3 regions of the Azospirillum sp. A26 genome follow, and region 3 is predicted to be linked to each of the others. Evidence: predicted binding sites of a transcription regulator. Region 3 holds the regulator's gene; each other region holds the start of a gene.
What was found. The regulator PhoB, encoded in region 3, activates phosphate uptake and scavenging genes when phosphate is short. The targets are predictions, from matches to a motif close to TNTCATAAAACTGTCA.
Positions count from the first base shown of each region.

Region 1 (4,718 bases), on a different replicon from region 3:
CCGCTCGACCCGCCGCCCGGCGGCAAGCTGCGCAGCGTGTCCTTCGCGCCCTTCCGCGACGGGCAGAGTCCGCTGACCGGCGTGCTGCCCTCCACCGCCCAGATCGAGGAGGACATCGTCGCGCTGGCGCCGCAGGTGGCCGGCATCCGCACCTACACCTCGCTGGAAGGCTTGCAGGTGGTGCCTGAACTGGCCCGCAAGCACGGCATGCAGGTCACCATGGGGGCGTGGCTGTCCTCGCGGATCGACAAGAACGAGGCGGAGATCGCCTCGCTGATCGACCTCGCCAACCGCTATCCCGATGTCATCACCCGCGTCATCGTCGGCAACGAGGTGCTGCTGCGCCGCGAGCTGACGCCGGAGCAGGTCGCCGGCTACATCGACCGCGTCAAGGCGGCGGTGAAGCAGCCGGTGTCCTACGCCGACGTCTGGGAATGGTGGCTGAAATACCCGCAGATCGCGGACCATGTCGATTACCTGACCATCCATCTGCTGCCCTATTGGGAGGACGTGCCGGCCGGCGTCGAGGCGGCGACCGAGCGCATCCGCCAGAGCTACCGCACCATCGCCCACCGCTTCCCGGGCAAGCCGATCCTGGTCGGCGAGACCGGCTGGCCGACGCAGGGCCGCTCGCGCGGCGCCGCCGTGCCGGGGCTGGTCAACAAGGCGAAGTTCGTCAACGCCTTCGTCCGCATGGCCGAGCAGGAGGGCTTCGACTACAACGTGATCGAGGCCTTCGACCAGGAGTGGAAGGCCAAGCTGGAGGGCACGGTCGGCGGCCATTGGGGCCTGTACAACGCCGACCGCACGCCGAAATTCTCGCTGGCCGGGCCGGTCGTCGGCAATGTCGCGTGGCCCTGGCTGTTCGCGGCGTCGAGCGGGCTGGCGCTGGTGCTGCTGTGCGGGCTGGCGCTGCTGCGCCGCCATCTGCCGGGCACCGGCTGGGCGGTGCTGATCCTGCTGGCGCAGGTATTGTCCACCCTCTATGTCCGCGCCGCCTTCCTGGCGGAGCATGGCAAGCATTACTGGCAGGACACCACGCTGGCGGTGGCGATGCTGGCGCTGACCGCGGCGCTGTCGCTGGCGGTGCTGCTGACCGCCCACCGCACGCTGGCCAGCGGCGGTCTGGCGAGCGAGCCGCTGGTCGGCCTGCGCCACGCCCGCCCGGCCCTGACCCGCACCGAGCGGGTCGGGCGGTGGAGTGCCGTGGCGCTGGGCGTCGCGGCGCTGGTCTGGTCGCTGCTGATCGTCTTCGACGGCCGCTACCGCGACTTCCCCAACCCGTATCTGCTGATCCCGGCGGTGGCGCTGCCGGTGCTGGGCCTGATCCGCGCCGCCCGCCGGCCGGTGGGGACGGAGACGCGTGGCGCTCTCGGCATCGCCAGCCTGTTCCGTCCGGCGATTCCCTTCGCGGACGGTGCGCCGCGCGGCCTGTGCGGCGCCGTCCGCCGCCTGCCGGTCGAGTCGGTCCTGGGCTTCGGGCTTCTGCTGGCGGCGCTGCTGACCGTGGTGGCCGAGGGCTTCGTGCCGCTCGAATCGCTGATCTACGGCCAGCTGCCCTTCACGGAGGCGCTGCACGAGGTCGAGTGGACCCGGCCGAACTGGGAAGCGCTGGGTTGGGCAGCCTTGCAGATCCTGCTGGCGCTGCCCTTCCTGGCCGGGGTGTGGAGCGCCCGGCGTCCGCTGCGGCGGATCTGATCCGGATCAGGTCTTGATCAGCCCGTCCTGCTTCGGCGTCTCCGGAGCGGGGCCGGGCGCCGGAGCGGCGGGCGGCGTCAGCTGCCAGTTGTCCAGGGCCCGTTTCAGCGCGTCGAGCCCGGCGCCGGCCGAGTTTTTCGCCTCGTCCGCCGCGCGGGTGATGGCGGCGCAGAGGTCGGCGCGGCGCTTGGGATCGTTGCGGCTTTCCTCCAGCGCGCGGCCGACATCGTCGGTCGTGCCGCCGCCCTTGGCGTCGGGCGGCACCGCCTTCGGGTCGATCCCCAGCAGCGGCAGCAGATACTCCCGTCCCTTCTCGCGCGCCACCGCCGCGGCCTTGTCGCCGAAACGCTCCGCCGCCGCGACTCCGGTGTCCCAGGTGCTGAGCGCGGCCGAGACGGTCGGGCTGCACCGGCCGGCCGGGTCGTCGGGCGGAACCGTCTGGGCATGCAGCGGGGCGGCGCTCAGAAGCAGGGCGGCAAGCGCCGGCATGGCAAGGCGGGAAACGGGGGATGGGCACGTCATGGGCGGAACCCTGCGGTCGGGGAAGGGGCTTCGGGTGAGATTTGGGAAGGCGGCCGGCGGCTTTCCATGGGGTCGGCTGACGGTGCCGGCCCAACTGGTTTGCCGGATCGGTTGGAGGGGTGAAACGCGGCGATGTGCCGCGACCTGTGGCGATTTTGCTACCAAATGACTGTTTCATGACCTTTACATGACATGCCGCCGCTGCACCGCACCGCGAAGCGTGCTAAGAGCAGCGCCAAACCATTCAGTCTATGCGAGTCACCGTCCCATGCTGCTGCGCGCATTCCGTTCGCTGATGCCGAAGGAGGAACGCTTCGTCGACCAGTTCGTCGAGCAGGCCCGCCATATCGTGGCAGCATCCATTGCGCTGGAAGCGGTGATGGATTCCGGACCGGACGACCGCGCGCAGAAGGTCGCCGCGCTGAAGCGGGTGGAGAAGGACGCCGACCGCATCACCAAGGATGCCGGGCGCGACCTGCACCGCGCCTTCATCACCCCATTCGACCGCTCGGACATCCTGTCGCTGATCAACGCGCTGGACGACGCCATCGACCTGATGGACGAGGTGCCACGTCATGCCGGCCTCTATGGCATCGAGGCGTTCGACGAACCGATGCGCCGCTTCGTCGCTTTGATCCGCCAGCAGGCCGACGTGCTGGTCGAGCTGATGCCGCTCCTGGGCTCCATCGCCCGCAACGCCGAGCGGATCGACCATCTCTGCGGCCGGCTGTCCGACATCGAGGACGAGGCCGACGACATCCTGCGCAGCGCGCTCCAGTCGCTGATCGCGGAGAAGCCGGACATGATCGCCTTCCTCGGCCGGCGCGAGCTGTACGAGATGCTGGAGGCGGTGACCGACCGGTGCGACGACGTCGGCGACCTGGTCGCGGGCATCACGCTCGATCAGGTCTGAGGCGGTCCCGGTCATGGAGGCCCTGCAACTCGGCCTGCCGGCGATCGCCGTCATCGTTCTGGTGGCGCTCGCCTTCGACTTCATCAACGGCCTGCACGACGCGGCGAACTCCATCGCCACCGTGGTGTCGACCCGCGTGCTGTCGCCCAAGCTGGCCGTCCTTTGGGCGGCCTTCTTCAATTTCATCGCCTTCCTGTTCTTCGGCCTGCATGTCGCCACCACCATCGGCACCGGGCTGGTCGATCCGCTGGTGATGGACCCGGCGGTGATCCTGGCGGCGCTGATCGGCGCCATCGGCTGGAACCTGATCACCTGGTATCTCGGGCTGCCGTCCTCCTCCTCGCACGCGCTGGTCGGCGGCATCGCCGGGGCGGGCATCGCCAAAGCCGGCTTCGGCGCCATCATCGGCAGCGGCTTCACCAAGACGGCGGTCGCCATCGTGCTGTCGCCCGGCATCGGCCTCCTGCTGGCGCTGTTCCTGATGCTGGTGCTGTCCTGGGCGCTGCGCCGGGCCGCCCCCTTCACGGTCGACCGCCAGTTCCGGCACTGGCAGCTCTTCTCGGCGGCGCTCTACAGCCTGGGCCATGGCGGCAACGACGCGCAGAAGACGATGGGCATCATCGCCGTCCTGCTGTTCAGCCAGGGCATGCTGGGCGATACCTTCCACGTTCCCTTCTGGGTCATCATCGCCTGCCAGCTGGCGATGGGGCTGGGCACCATGATGGGCGGCTGGCGCATCGTCCGCACCATGGGGTCGCGCATCACCGACCTGAAGCCCTACCAGGGCTTCTGCGCCGAGACGGCGGGCGCCATCACGCTGTTCGGCGCGACGTGGCTGGGCATCCCGGTTTCGACCACCCACACCATCACCGGCGCCATCGTCGGCGTCGGCTCCGCCCGCCGCACCTCGGCGGTGCGCTGGGGTCTGGCGGGCCGAATCGTCTGGGCCTGGGTGCTGACGATTCCCGCCTCCGGCATCGTCGCCTGGCTGTCCTACCTGCTGGTGTCGAGCGTCCTGCGCCCGTAAGGGCCTCGATCCGGGGGGAGAACACCCTGTGAACGAGGGGGCGGATACCGGTACGATCGGATAAGCCCTTCGTGACGCAGCCCGCCCTTGACCCGCAAGGGCGGGAACGGCAGGATCGGTCCGGTGGAGACAGGATACCGGTCATGCCGCATATCGAACGCACCGACCAAGGTGAGCAGTATGTGCTTCCCGGCACCGAACGCCGGACGGTCCCAGGCTTGCCCTATGCGGCGGAAGCCGACGGCCAGCTGACCCTGCATTTCTACGCCCCACCCGAGAAGACCGAACGCCGCTCCCGCCCGACCTCGGCGCGCGCGCTCTCCGCCACGCCCCTGCCCATGGCGCCGCTGCCCGCCAGCCAAGCGGAGCCGGTCGTGACCGACGCCACGCCGCAAAGCCTGTTCGGCCGGCGTCTCGCCCATTTCCCCAGGGTGTTCGAGCAGCCCTGACCGGAGCAGCCCTGACCCGGCTTGAGGCGGGCCTTCAGGCGGCGCCGGTGCGGCTGCGCCCGGCGGCCAGCGTGCGTGCGACCTGACGCAGCAGCAGGTCGCGCTCATA
Region 1 covers NZ_CP170476.1:268,159-272,876, reverse strand. The annotation lists gene ABNQ39_RS32160 (glycosyl hydrolase family 17 protein) at 1-1,698, shown strand, start outside; gene ABNQ39_RS32155 (hypothetical protein) at 1,705-2,220, opposite strand; gene ABNQ39_RS32150 (DUF47 domain-containing protein) at 2,489-3,133, shown strand; gene ABNQ39_RS32145 (inorganic phosphate transporter) at 3,147-4,160, shown strand; gene ABNQ39_RS32140 (hypothetical protein) at 4,304-4,609, shown strand; gene ABNQ39_RS32135 (response regulator) at 4,644-4,718, opposite strand, start outside.
Region 1: ABNQ39_RS32150 (DUF47 domain-containing protein) is a predicted target of PhoB. The motif match lies at 2,387-2,402, and genes of this name have one in related genera.

Region 2 (4,718 bases), on a different replicon from region 3:
TGTTCACCTCGCCGGTCGGCAGCTACCGCGCCAACGGTTTCGGCCTTTACGACATGCTGGGCAATGTCTGGCAATGGGTGGAGGACTGCGCGCCGGACGGCCGGTCCGAAGCGACCTGTTCACAGCGGACGATGCGCGGCGGGTCGTGGCACAGCAACCCGCGCTATGTCCGCTCCGCCGTGCGCCGGGTGGACGCGGCGGAGAGCGGTTATGCCGCCTACGGCATCCGCGTCGCCCGCGATCCCTAGAGTCTGCGATCCCTGCCCCCGCGATCCCTGACGAGGCTGGGGGATCAGCCGCGCAGGACCTCCAGCGCCGACAGGCCCTGCACCGCATGGTCGAGGAAGGCGCGCACCCGGCCGGGCATCAGCCTTGCGGTCGGGACCACCACATGGACCGGCAGCGGTTCCGGCTCGGCGTGCGGCATCAGGCGCACCAGCGTGCCGGCGGCGAGGTCGTCCGCCGCCTGATAGGACAGCGGGCGGGCGATGCCATGCCCGTCGCGGGCGGCGAGCAGGGCCGGCTCGATGTGGCTGACCGCCAGCTTCGGCGTCACCCGCAGCACCCGCTCCCGCCCGTCGATCAGAAAGCGCCAGTCCGGCGGACCGGGCCGGGCCGTCGTCAGGATGATGTCGTGGCCGGACAGATCCTCCGGCATCGACGGCGTGCCGCGCCGTGCCAGATAGCCGGGGCTGGCGACCAGAAAGCGCCCGACCTGCCCCACCCGCCGGGCGACGAGGCCGGAGTCGGGCAGCGGGCCGATGCGGATCGCCACGTCCAGCTCCTCCTCGATCAGGTCGAGGTTGCCGTCGGACAGCGTCAGCTCGACGCGGATGTCCGGAAACTCCCGCATGAAGTCGAGGACCAGAGGCGTCACATGCTTGCGCCCGAACATCACTGGCGCGGTGACACGCAGCCGCCCGCGCATCGGCCGGTCGGTTCCGGTGGCGGCCAGCGCCTCGTCGTAATCGGCCAGCAGCCGGCGCGCCTGTTCGGCCAATCGCCGGCCGGCATCGGTGGGGGCGAGGTTGCGGGTGGTCCGCTCGATCAGCCGGACGCCCAGCCGCTCCTCCAGCCCCGACAGCGCGCGGGTGACGGCGGGCGCCGACCGCCGCAGCCGCTTGGCCGCACCGGCAAGGCTGCCGGTCTCCAGGATCGCGACGAAGATCGTCAGTTCATCCAGCCGGTCCACAATTCTTCCAATTCCTGAAAGAGTCCCTTTTCATCAAAACCCATTCCTGCGGAACGGCGCAAGTGGTTGGCTGTGGGCATCCGCGATCTACAGAGAAGGGGCCTTGCCATGAGCACCAGCACCGATCCCACCATCACGCTGTACGGCACGCCGCTGTCGGGGCATGCCCACCGGGTCGAAGCCTTCCTGAACATCCTCGGCCTGCCATACCGCTATGTCGAAGCAAACGCCGAGGTTCGCCGGTCGGATGCCTTCCTCGCGCTAAATCCCTTCGGACAGATCCCGGTGCTGGTCGACGGCGATCTCGTCCTGCCGGACTCGGTCGCCATTCTCGTCTATCTCGCCGATCGCTACGACGCTTCCGGCCTGTGGAACCCGAAGGCGCCGGATCAGGCAGCGCAGGTGCAGCGCTGGCTGTCGGTCGCCGCCGGCGACCTGCGATTCGGGCCGGCGCTGGCGCGCATCCTGACGCTGTGGGGCGGGGCCGGGACGCTGGCCGACGCGCACAGGATTGCGGAACACCTGCTGCGCTTCATGGACAGCCATCTGGCGACCCGCGACTGGCTGGCGGCGGAGCGGCCGACCATCGCCGACATCGCCTGCTACGCCTATGTCGCCCGCGCCCCGGAAGGCCACATCCCGCTCGATCCCTATCCGGCGGTGCGGCGCTGGCTGGAGCGGGTGGAGGCGATCCCGGCGCTGACCCCGATGCCGGAAAGCACCATCCCCCAGCCGGCCTGAAGACCGGCCGCCATGACGCAAGCGTGCCCATTACCATGACGCAAGCGTCACGGGACCGTCGCCAAGCACCCGAATCTGTGCTTCGATGACAGTTCCATGACACTTGATGGATGGATTGAGTCGATGCGCAATTCCGCCTGTTCCGGGCGCTGGTCGCTGCTGTCCGGTGCGGTTGCCCTTTCCCTTCTGGCCGGCCCCGCCCTGGCGGCGGATCCGGCTCCCCAAGGCCCGGTGCCGCAAAGCGATCTGCTGAACGCCGAGCTGTGGATGCAGCGGTCGGTCGAATACAAGGCGAACTCGCTGGCGGTCTATGCGCTGGGCAGGATCCAGCTGGACAAGGCGCTGGCCGAAAAGACCTGGACCGCGGCGACCGAGCAGACCGGCAACTACCAGGATCTGCCGCCGGCGGTGGTGCTGGACCTGGACGAGACGGCGATGGACAACTCCGCCTATCAGGCCGGGCTGGTCACCACCAACGGCGAATTCTCGCCCAAGACCTGGGATGCCTGGGTGAAGGCGGAGAAGGCGACGGCGGTGCCGGGCGCGGTCGAGTTCACCCAATACGCCGAATCGAAGGGCGTGAAGGTGTTCTACGTCACCAACCGCAACGCCGACCAGGAAGAGCCGACCCGCCGCAACGCGCAGGCGCTAGGCTTCCCGATGGGCGGCAACGTCGATACCTTCCTGATGTCGAAGGAAAAGCCGGATTGGGGTTCGGCGAAGGGGACGCGGCGCGCCTACATCGCCAAGGAGTACCGGATCGTTCTGCTGTTCGGCGACAATTTTGGCGACTTCAGCGATGCCTACAACGGCAGCGAGGCCGACCGTCTGAAGGCGTTCGAGGCGGCGAAGGAGCATTTCGGGCGCGATTGGCTGATGCTGGCCAATCCCGGTTACGGCTCGTTCGAGAGCGCGCCCTTCGGGCATAATTTCAAACTGTCGGCGGATGAGAAGCGGGCCAAGAAGATCGGCGCGCTGGAGCCCTGGGTGGCACCGGCCCAATAACAGTTTGAAAGGACGGTGCGCCGGGCCTGGAGTGTCGAGCTTCAGAAGATCAGGCGCACCGCTTCCACGATCAGCAGCCACGGCGTGCCGATCATGACGGTCCAGACCGCCAGACGCGGCAGGCCGCTCATCTTGCGGACCTTCGGTTCGGCGGAGGGGGCGGCTTCGAACGAGGCGGCGTTGTAGATCGACATGACCTGCGGCTCCGTGAGCAAGATGGCGTTGAGGTCATCATGCGGTTCGGATCCTTAACGACCTTTAAAGAGCGCAGCCCACGAAGACGGCGTTTGCGCATTACCTCGACCGGATAAGTATACTCCCGGCGAAGGCAGGGCCGTGGCGCCGGACGACAGTAACCACGGCCCCGCGATACCCCGAACGTTATGGCTTCGCCACGTGCCAGACGTTGTTCACGCCGTCGCCGGTGGTGTCGCCCGGCTTCGCATCCTTGGCCCAGTTGTAGAGCGGCTTGCCATTGTAGGCCCACTGCCGGCTTCCGTCGTCGCGGGTGACGACGCTGTATTTGCCCATCGGCTTGGCGGAGGCGGGAGCCATCAGCGGCGGCCAGTTGGTCGCGCAAGGCCCGTTGCAGGCCGACTTGCCGGTACCGTCCTTGTCGAAGACATAGAGCGTCATGCCCTTCGCGTCGGTCAGGACAGGACCCATCGCGGTCTTGCCCGTCATGGCCGGTTCCTTGTCCTGAGCAAATGCCGGGGCGCCGGACAGGACGGCCCCCAGGCCGATGGCGGCGGCGGCGATACGGAGTGCGGACTTCATTGCGCAATTCCTCCCGAAACAGGCCCGCCGGACGGCAGGCCCGATGAATCGAGGACGCAACGGGGCCGCGGATATTCCCCCCGTCACCGGCCGGAACGCCATGCCATCGGGGTTATACCGTCAGGTATTTGCGGACCTCCTGCTCGTCCAGGCCGCTGCGCGGACCGGACAGCATCACCTCGCCGCGCTCCATCACCACCCAGTCGTCGGCAAGGTCGCGGGCGAAGTCGAAATACTGCTCGACCAGCAGGATCGCCATGGTGCCCTTGTCGCGCAGGTAGGAGATGGCGCGGCCGATGTCCTTGATGATCGACGGCTGGATGCCCTCGGTCGGCTCGTCCAGCACCAGCAGGCGCGGGCGCGTCACCAGGGCGCGGCCGATGGCGAGCTGCTGCTGCTGGCCGCCCGACAGGTCGCCGCCACGGCGCTCCAGCATGGATTTCAGCACCGGGAACAGCTCGAACACCTCGTCGGGGATCGAGCGCTGGGCGCGCGGCAGCGGGGCGTAGCCGGTCAGCAAATTCTCCCGCACCGTCAGCAGCGGGAAGATCTCGCGCCCCTGCGGCACATAGGCGATGCCGCGCCGCGCCCGGTCGGCCGGCGCCATCTTCGTCACGTCGGCGCCGTCCCAGCCGATGGAGCCGCCGGACACCGGTTTCAGCCCGACGATGGCGCGCAGCAGGCTGGACTTGCCGACGCCGTTGCGGCCGACCAGACAGGTGACCTTGCCGATTTCGGCCTTCATGGAAACGCTGCGCAGGGCCTGGGCGGCGCCGTAATGCAGATCGAGAGAGCGAACGTCTAGCATTATAATGTCTCCCGTCAGCGGCCGAGATAGGTGTCGATGACCTGTTGGTTGGCGCTGACCGCGTCCAGCGAGCCTTCGGCCAGCACCGAGCCCTCGGCCAGCACCGTCACCTTGACGCCGAGCGCGCGGACGAAGCTCATGTCATGCTCCACGACGATCACCGAGTGCTTGCCGGCGATGCTGCACAGCAGCTCG
Region 2 covers NZ_CP170473.1:1,836,329-1,841,046, forward strand. The annotation lists gene ABNQ39_RS22345 (formylglycine-generating enzyme family protein) at 1-248, shown strand, start outside; gene ABNQ39_RS22350 (LysR family transcriptional regulator) at 293-1,192, opposite strand; gene ABNQ39_RS22355 (glutathione S-transferase family protein) at 1,301-1,933, shown strand; gene ABNQ39_RS22360 (5'-nucleotidase, lipoprotein e(P4) family) at 2,057-2,938, shown strand; gene ABNQ39_RS22365 (hypothetical protein) at 2,980-3,132, opposite strand; gene ABNQ39_RS22370 (COG4315 family predicted lipoprotein) at 3,320-3,715, opposite strand; gene urtE (urea ABC transporter ATP-binding subunit UrtE) at 3,828-4,523, opposite strand; gene urtD (urea ABC transporter ATP-binding protein UrtD) at 4,538-4,718, opposite strand, start outside.
Region 2: ABNQ39_RS22360 (5'-nucleotidase, lipoprotein e(P4) family) is a predicted target of PhoB. The motif match lies at 2,020-2,035, and genes of this name have one in related genera.

Region 3 (4,718 bases):
CTTTGCTGAGCACGGCGATCACGCTGGCTTTCGGGTTCTATGGTACTTGGCGGGCTTTGGGCCAGCCTTCGGCGCCATTGCTTCGGAACGAGTGATTCCCGCGTCATGAAGCCGCAGGAAAAACGAAACGTGAAAGCTATTTCATCTGGAAAAACCGCTGCCGATTCCTATTGAACCGCCTGACGGACTCGCCAATATGTCCTGGCACGGGATCACCCTATTCCATCGAGGAAACCAAACCATGGCAGACCCGACCTATAACCGCTTCGCGACCGCAGGCCGCGCGACAGATCGGGGATACTTCGACGAAGGCCTGCGCCAGCACATGCTGCGCGTCTACAACTACATGGGTGCCGGCCTGATCCTGACGGGTCTGGTCGCGGCACTCGTGTCGTCCAGCCCGGCCATGATGGCCACCATCTTCGGCACGCCGCTGAAGTGGGTGGTGATGCTGGCTCCGCTCGCCTTCGTCATGGTGCTGTCCTTCGGCATCCAGCGCCTGTCCTTCGCATCGGCACAGATGATCTTCTGGGCCTATTGCGGCGCGATGGGCCTGTCGATGTCGGCCATCTTCCTGGTCTTCACCGGGGCGTCGATCGCGCTGACCTTCTTCGTCACCGCCGCGACCTTCCTGGCGATGAGCCTCTACGGCTACACCACGAAGGCCGACCTGTCGAAGATGGGCTCGTTCCTGATGATGGGCGTCATCGGTCTGGTGATCGCCGGCTTGGCGAACATCTTCTTCCAGTCGCCGGCCCTGCACTTCGCGATCTCCGCCATCGGCGTGCTGATCTTCACCGGCCTGACCGCCTATGACACCCAGGCGATCAAGGAAAGCTACGCCGAGGGCTACGATCACGAGAGCACCGGCAAGCTGGCCCTGATGGGCGCCCTGACGCTGTACCTGGACTTCATCAACCTGTTCCAGTTCCTGCTGCAGTTCCTGGGCCAGCGCAACAACGACTGAGCCTAAAGACATTCGACCCGAGACGCCTGATCGGACAAGCATCGGATCACGCGCCAGCCGCCCGGAAGCACCCGCTTCCGGGCGGTTTTCTTTTGTCCGGCTTTTCTCAGGACTCCACCGTCACCGGGTCGCCGACCGCCAGCCCCAGCACCCGGTCGGCCCGCCCGCGGTTGACGGCGATCTCCACCAGCCCGTTGGAGTTCTCGTACCACAGCGGCTCTCCCGGCCCGACGGCACCGAAGGTGCGGGCGCGGGCGATGCGGGCGCCACCGGCGGTCAGCACCGCATCGGCGGGCAGGGCGGAGGCCCGCAGGCCGGTCATGGCATTGCCGTAGACATCGACATAGACGATGCGCGGCAGTTCGTCCGGCCAGTCCGGACGGTCGATGGCGGCGGGATCGAGCGGGCTGCGCGCCACGGCATGCCCGGTGGCGAGGCAGGCGGCGACGGGGGCGAACAGGTCGCGGCCATGGAAGCTGGCGGACAGCCGGTCCGGGATCCAGTCGATTGTCCAGGCGTTTAGCGACGTTGTGCGGCGGGCGATCAACGCGAACAGGCCGTTGTCGGGACCGACGAACCAGCGCCCGTCGGCCTCCACCATCACCGGCCGCCTGTCGGTGCCGACGCCGGGATCGACGACAGAGAGAAAGACGCTGCCGGCCGGGAAGGCCGCAGCGTAGGCAGCCAGCAGATAAGCGGAAAGCTGCGGGTCGAAGGCGGGGGCGTCGGCGAACAGGTCGATGACCGGCACGGCCGGCGCCTGTTGCGCCAACACCGCCTTCATCTGGCCGGTGTAGGGACCGGAAAGCCCGAAATCGGTGAAGAGCAGGATCATGGGGGATATGGGGGAAGGCATGGGGGCCAGTCTCACCAATGCTGCGGTGGTTCTGCCCCCATCCTACCCCCATCCCAACCCTGGGCTCACACCGACTTGGTATCCAGCGCGTAGCCGGCCGACCGCACGGTGCGGATCAGGTCCAGCTCGTCCTCCTCATTCATCGCCTTGCGCAGGCGGCGGATGTGTACGTCGACCGTACGCGGCTCGACGTACACGTCATGGCCCCACACCAGATCGAGCAGCTGTTCGCGCGAGAACACCCGGCCGGCATGCTGCATGAAATGGCGCAGCAGGCGGAATTCGGTCGGGCCGAGGTGTACGTCCCGGCCGTTGCGGCGGACGCGGTGGGCGGCCAGATCCATCGTGACGTCGGCGAAGGTCAGCACCTCATCGGTCATGCCGGGCGACGCGCGGCGCAGCACGGCGCGCATGCGCGCCACCAGCTCGGTCGGGGAGAAGGGCTTGGTGATGTAGTCGTCGGCGCCGGAATTCAGGCCGCGCACCCGGTCGCCTTCCTCGCCGCGGGCAGTCAGCATGATGATCGGGATGTCGCGGGTCTTGGCGTTGCGGCGCAGCTGGCGGCAGACCTCCAGCCCGCTCATCAGCGGCAGCATCCAGTCGAGCAGGACGATGTGCGGCGTCTGCTCGCCGGCGGCCAGCAGGGCCTCCTCGCCGTCGCTGGCAGTGGCGACGCGGAAGCCTTCCTTTTCCAGGTTGTACTTCAGCAGCGTCAGGATGTCGGCCTCGTCCTCGACGATCAGGACGAGCGGCTTCAGGGCCGCGTTCATGGTGGCTCCGTTCACAGCGCGCGTCTCGACGTTAACCGGCATGGCACAGCCTTTTCAACAAAGGAGGGAAGAGGGGCGGGCATTGGGAAAGACAGGGGGCACACAGGGCGGATCTCAGCCATAGCGGCCGGTGATGTAGCCCTGGGTGCGCTCGTCGCGCGGGTTGGTGAAGATGTCCTCGGTGTCGTCGCACTCCACCATCTCGCCGAGATGGAAGAAGGCGGTGCGCTGCGACACGCGGGCGGCCTGCTGCATGTTGTGGGTGACGATGACGATGGTGTAGTTGGCCCGCAGCTCGTCGATCAGCTCCTCGATGTGGGCGGTCGCGATGGGGTCGAGCGCCGAGCAGGGCTCGTCCATCAGGATCACCTCGGGGCTGACGGCGATGGCGCGGGCGATGCACAGCCGCTGCTGCTGGCCGCCGGACAGGCTGGTGCCCGGTTCGCGCAGCCGGTCCTTCACCTCGCCCCACAGCCCGGCGCGCTTCAGCGAGGTCTGCACCACCTCGTCCAGCTCGTCGCGGCCGGAGGCCAGGCCGTGGATGCGCGGGCCGTAGGCGACATTGTCGTAGATCGACTTGGGGAAGGGGTTCGGCTTCTGGAACACCATGCCGACACGGGCGCGCAGCTGCACCGCATCGACCGCCTTGCCATAGACATCCTCGCCGTCGAGCGCGATCCGCCCGTCGACCCGGCAGCCCTCGATGGTGTCGTTCATCCGGTTCAGGCAGCGCAGGAAGGTCGACTTGCCGCAGCCGGACGGGCCGATCAGCGCCAGCACCCGGTTTTCCTGGATGTCGAGGTCGATGCCCTTCAACGCCTGCTTGGCCCCGTAGAACACCGTCACCCCGCGGGCGGTCATCTTGTTGGGCAGCGCGGCGCCCGCGTGTTGACCGGCACGGTCGCCGGCGCGGGGCCGCAGCTTCAGCGGGTTCTGAATGCTCATGACGCTCACCACCGTCTCTCGAAAATCTTGCGCAGGATCACGGCCGCGCCGTTCAGCAGGATCAGGACGCCGAGCAGGATCAGGATCGCCGCCGAGGTGCGCTCGGTGAAGGCCCGCTCCGGACTGTCGGCCCACATGTAGATCTGCACCGGAAGCACCGTGGCGCTGTCGGTCAGCCCATGGGGCACGTCGACGATGAAGGCGACCATGCCGATCATCAGCAGCGGCGCCGTCTCGCCCAGCGCACGGGCCATGCCGATGATGGTGCCGGTCAGGATGCCGGGCATCGCCAGCGGCAGCACATGGTGCAGCACCGTCTGCAAGGGCGAGGCGCCGACGCCCAGCGCCGCCTGACGGATCGACGGCGGCACCGCCTTCAGCGCGACGCGGGACGCGATGATGATGACCGGCAGCGTCATCAGCGCCATCACCAGCCCGCCGACCAGCGGGGCGGAGCGCGGCATGCCGAAGAATCCCAGGAACACCGCGAGGCCGAGCAGGCCGAAGATGATCGACGGCACCGCGGCGAGGTTGTTGATGTTCACCTCGATCAGGTCGGTCCAGCGGTTCTTCGGCGCGAATTCCTCCAGATAGACCGCGGCGGCGATGCCGGTCGGCACCGACAGCGCCATCGTCACCAGCAGGGTCAGCAGCGAGCCGGCGATGGCGCCGCCGATGCCGGCCTGTTCCGGCTCCCGGCTGTCGCCCGCCGTGAACAGGGTGGTGTTGAAGCCCTGCGCCAGCGCACCCGAGGCCAGCAGCGCGTCGGCGGCGGCGATCCTGGCGTCGCCGATCCCGCGCTCGCTCTCCGGCAGGTCGCGGCGGTAGGCGCCCTTCACCAGCTGGTCGATCTGGTCGTCGGCGCGGACCCAGATTGTCTGCGTCGTCCCGGCCAGCGCCGGGTTCTTCGCCACCATCGCCTCCAGCTCGTAGGGTGCGCCCGACGACAGCAGGTCGTTCAGCACGCGGCGGCCGGCACGGTCGGTCACCTGGGGGAACTGGGCGTAGAGCGCCCGGCGCAGCAGGGCGGTGTAGTTGCGGTCGGCGACCTCCGCCGGGTCGAGCGTCACCTCCAGCCGGATGCGGGCCTCCAGGAAGGCACTGGCGCCCTTCGTGACGATGGATCCCAGCAGCAGCACCAGCATCAGCGCCGCCAGCGCCACCGCGGCGGCGCCGGCCA
Region 3 covers NZ_CP170472.1:2,494,179-2,498,896, reverse strand. The annotation lists gene ABNQ39_RS12600 (ABC transporter permease) at 1-95, shown strand, start outside; gene ABNQ39_RS12595 (Bax inhibitor-1/YccA family protein) at 242-967, shown strand; gene ABNQ39_RS12590 (SAM hydrolase/SAM-dependent halogenase family protein) at 1,074-1,802, opposite strand; gene phoB (phosphate regulon transcriptional regulator PhoB) at 1,889-2,593, opposite strand; gene pstB (phosphate ABC transporter ATP-binding protein PstB) at 2,708-3,454, opposite strand; gene pstA (phosphate ABC transporter permease PstA) at 3,544-4,718, opposite strand, start outside.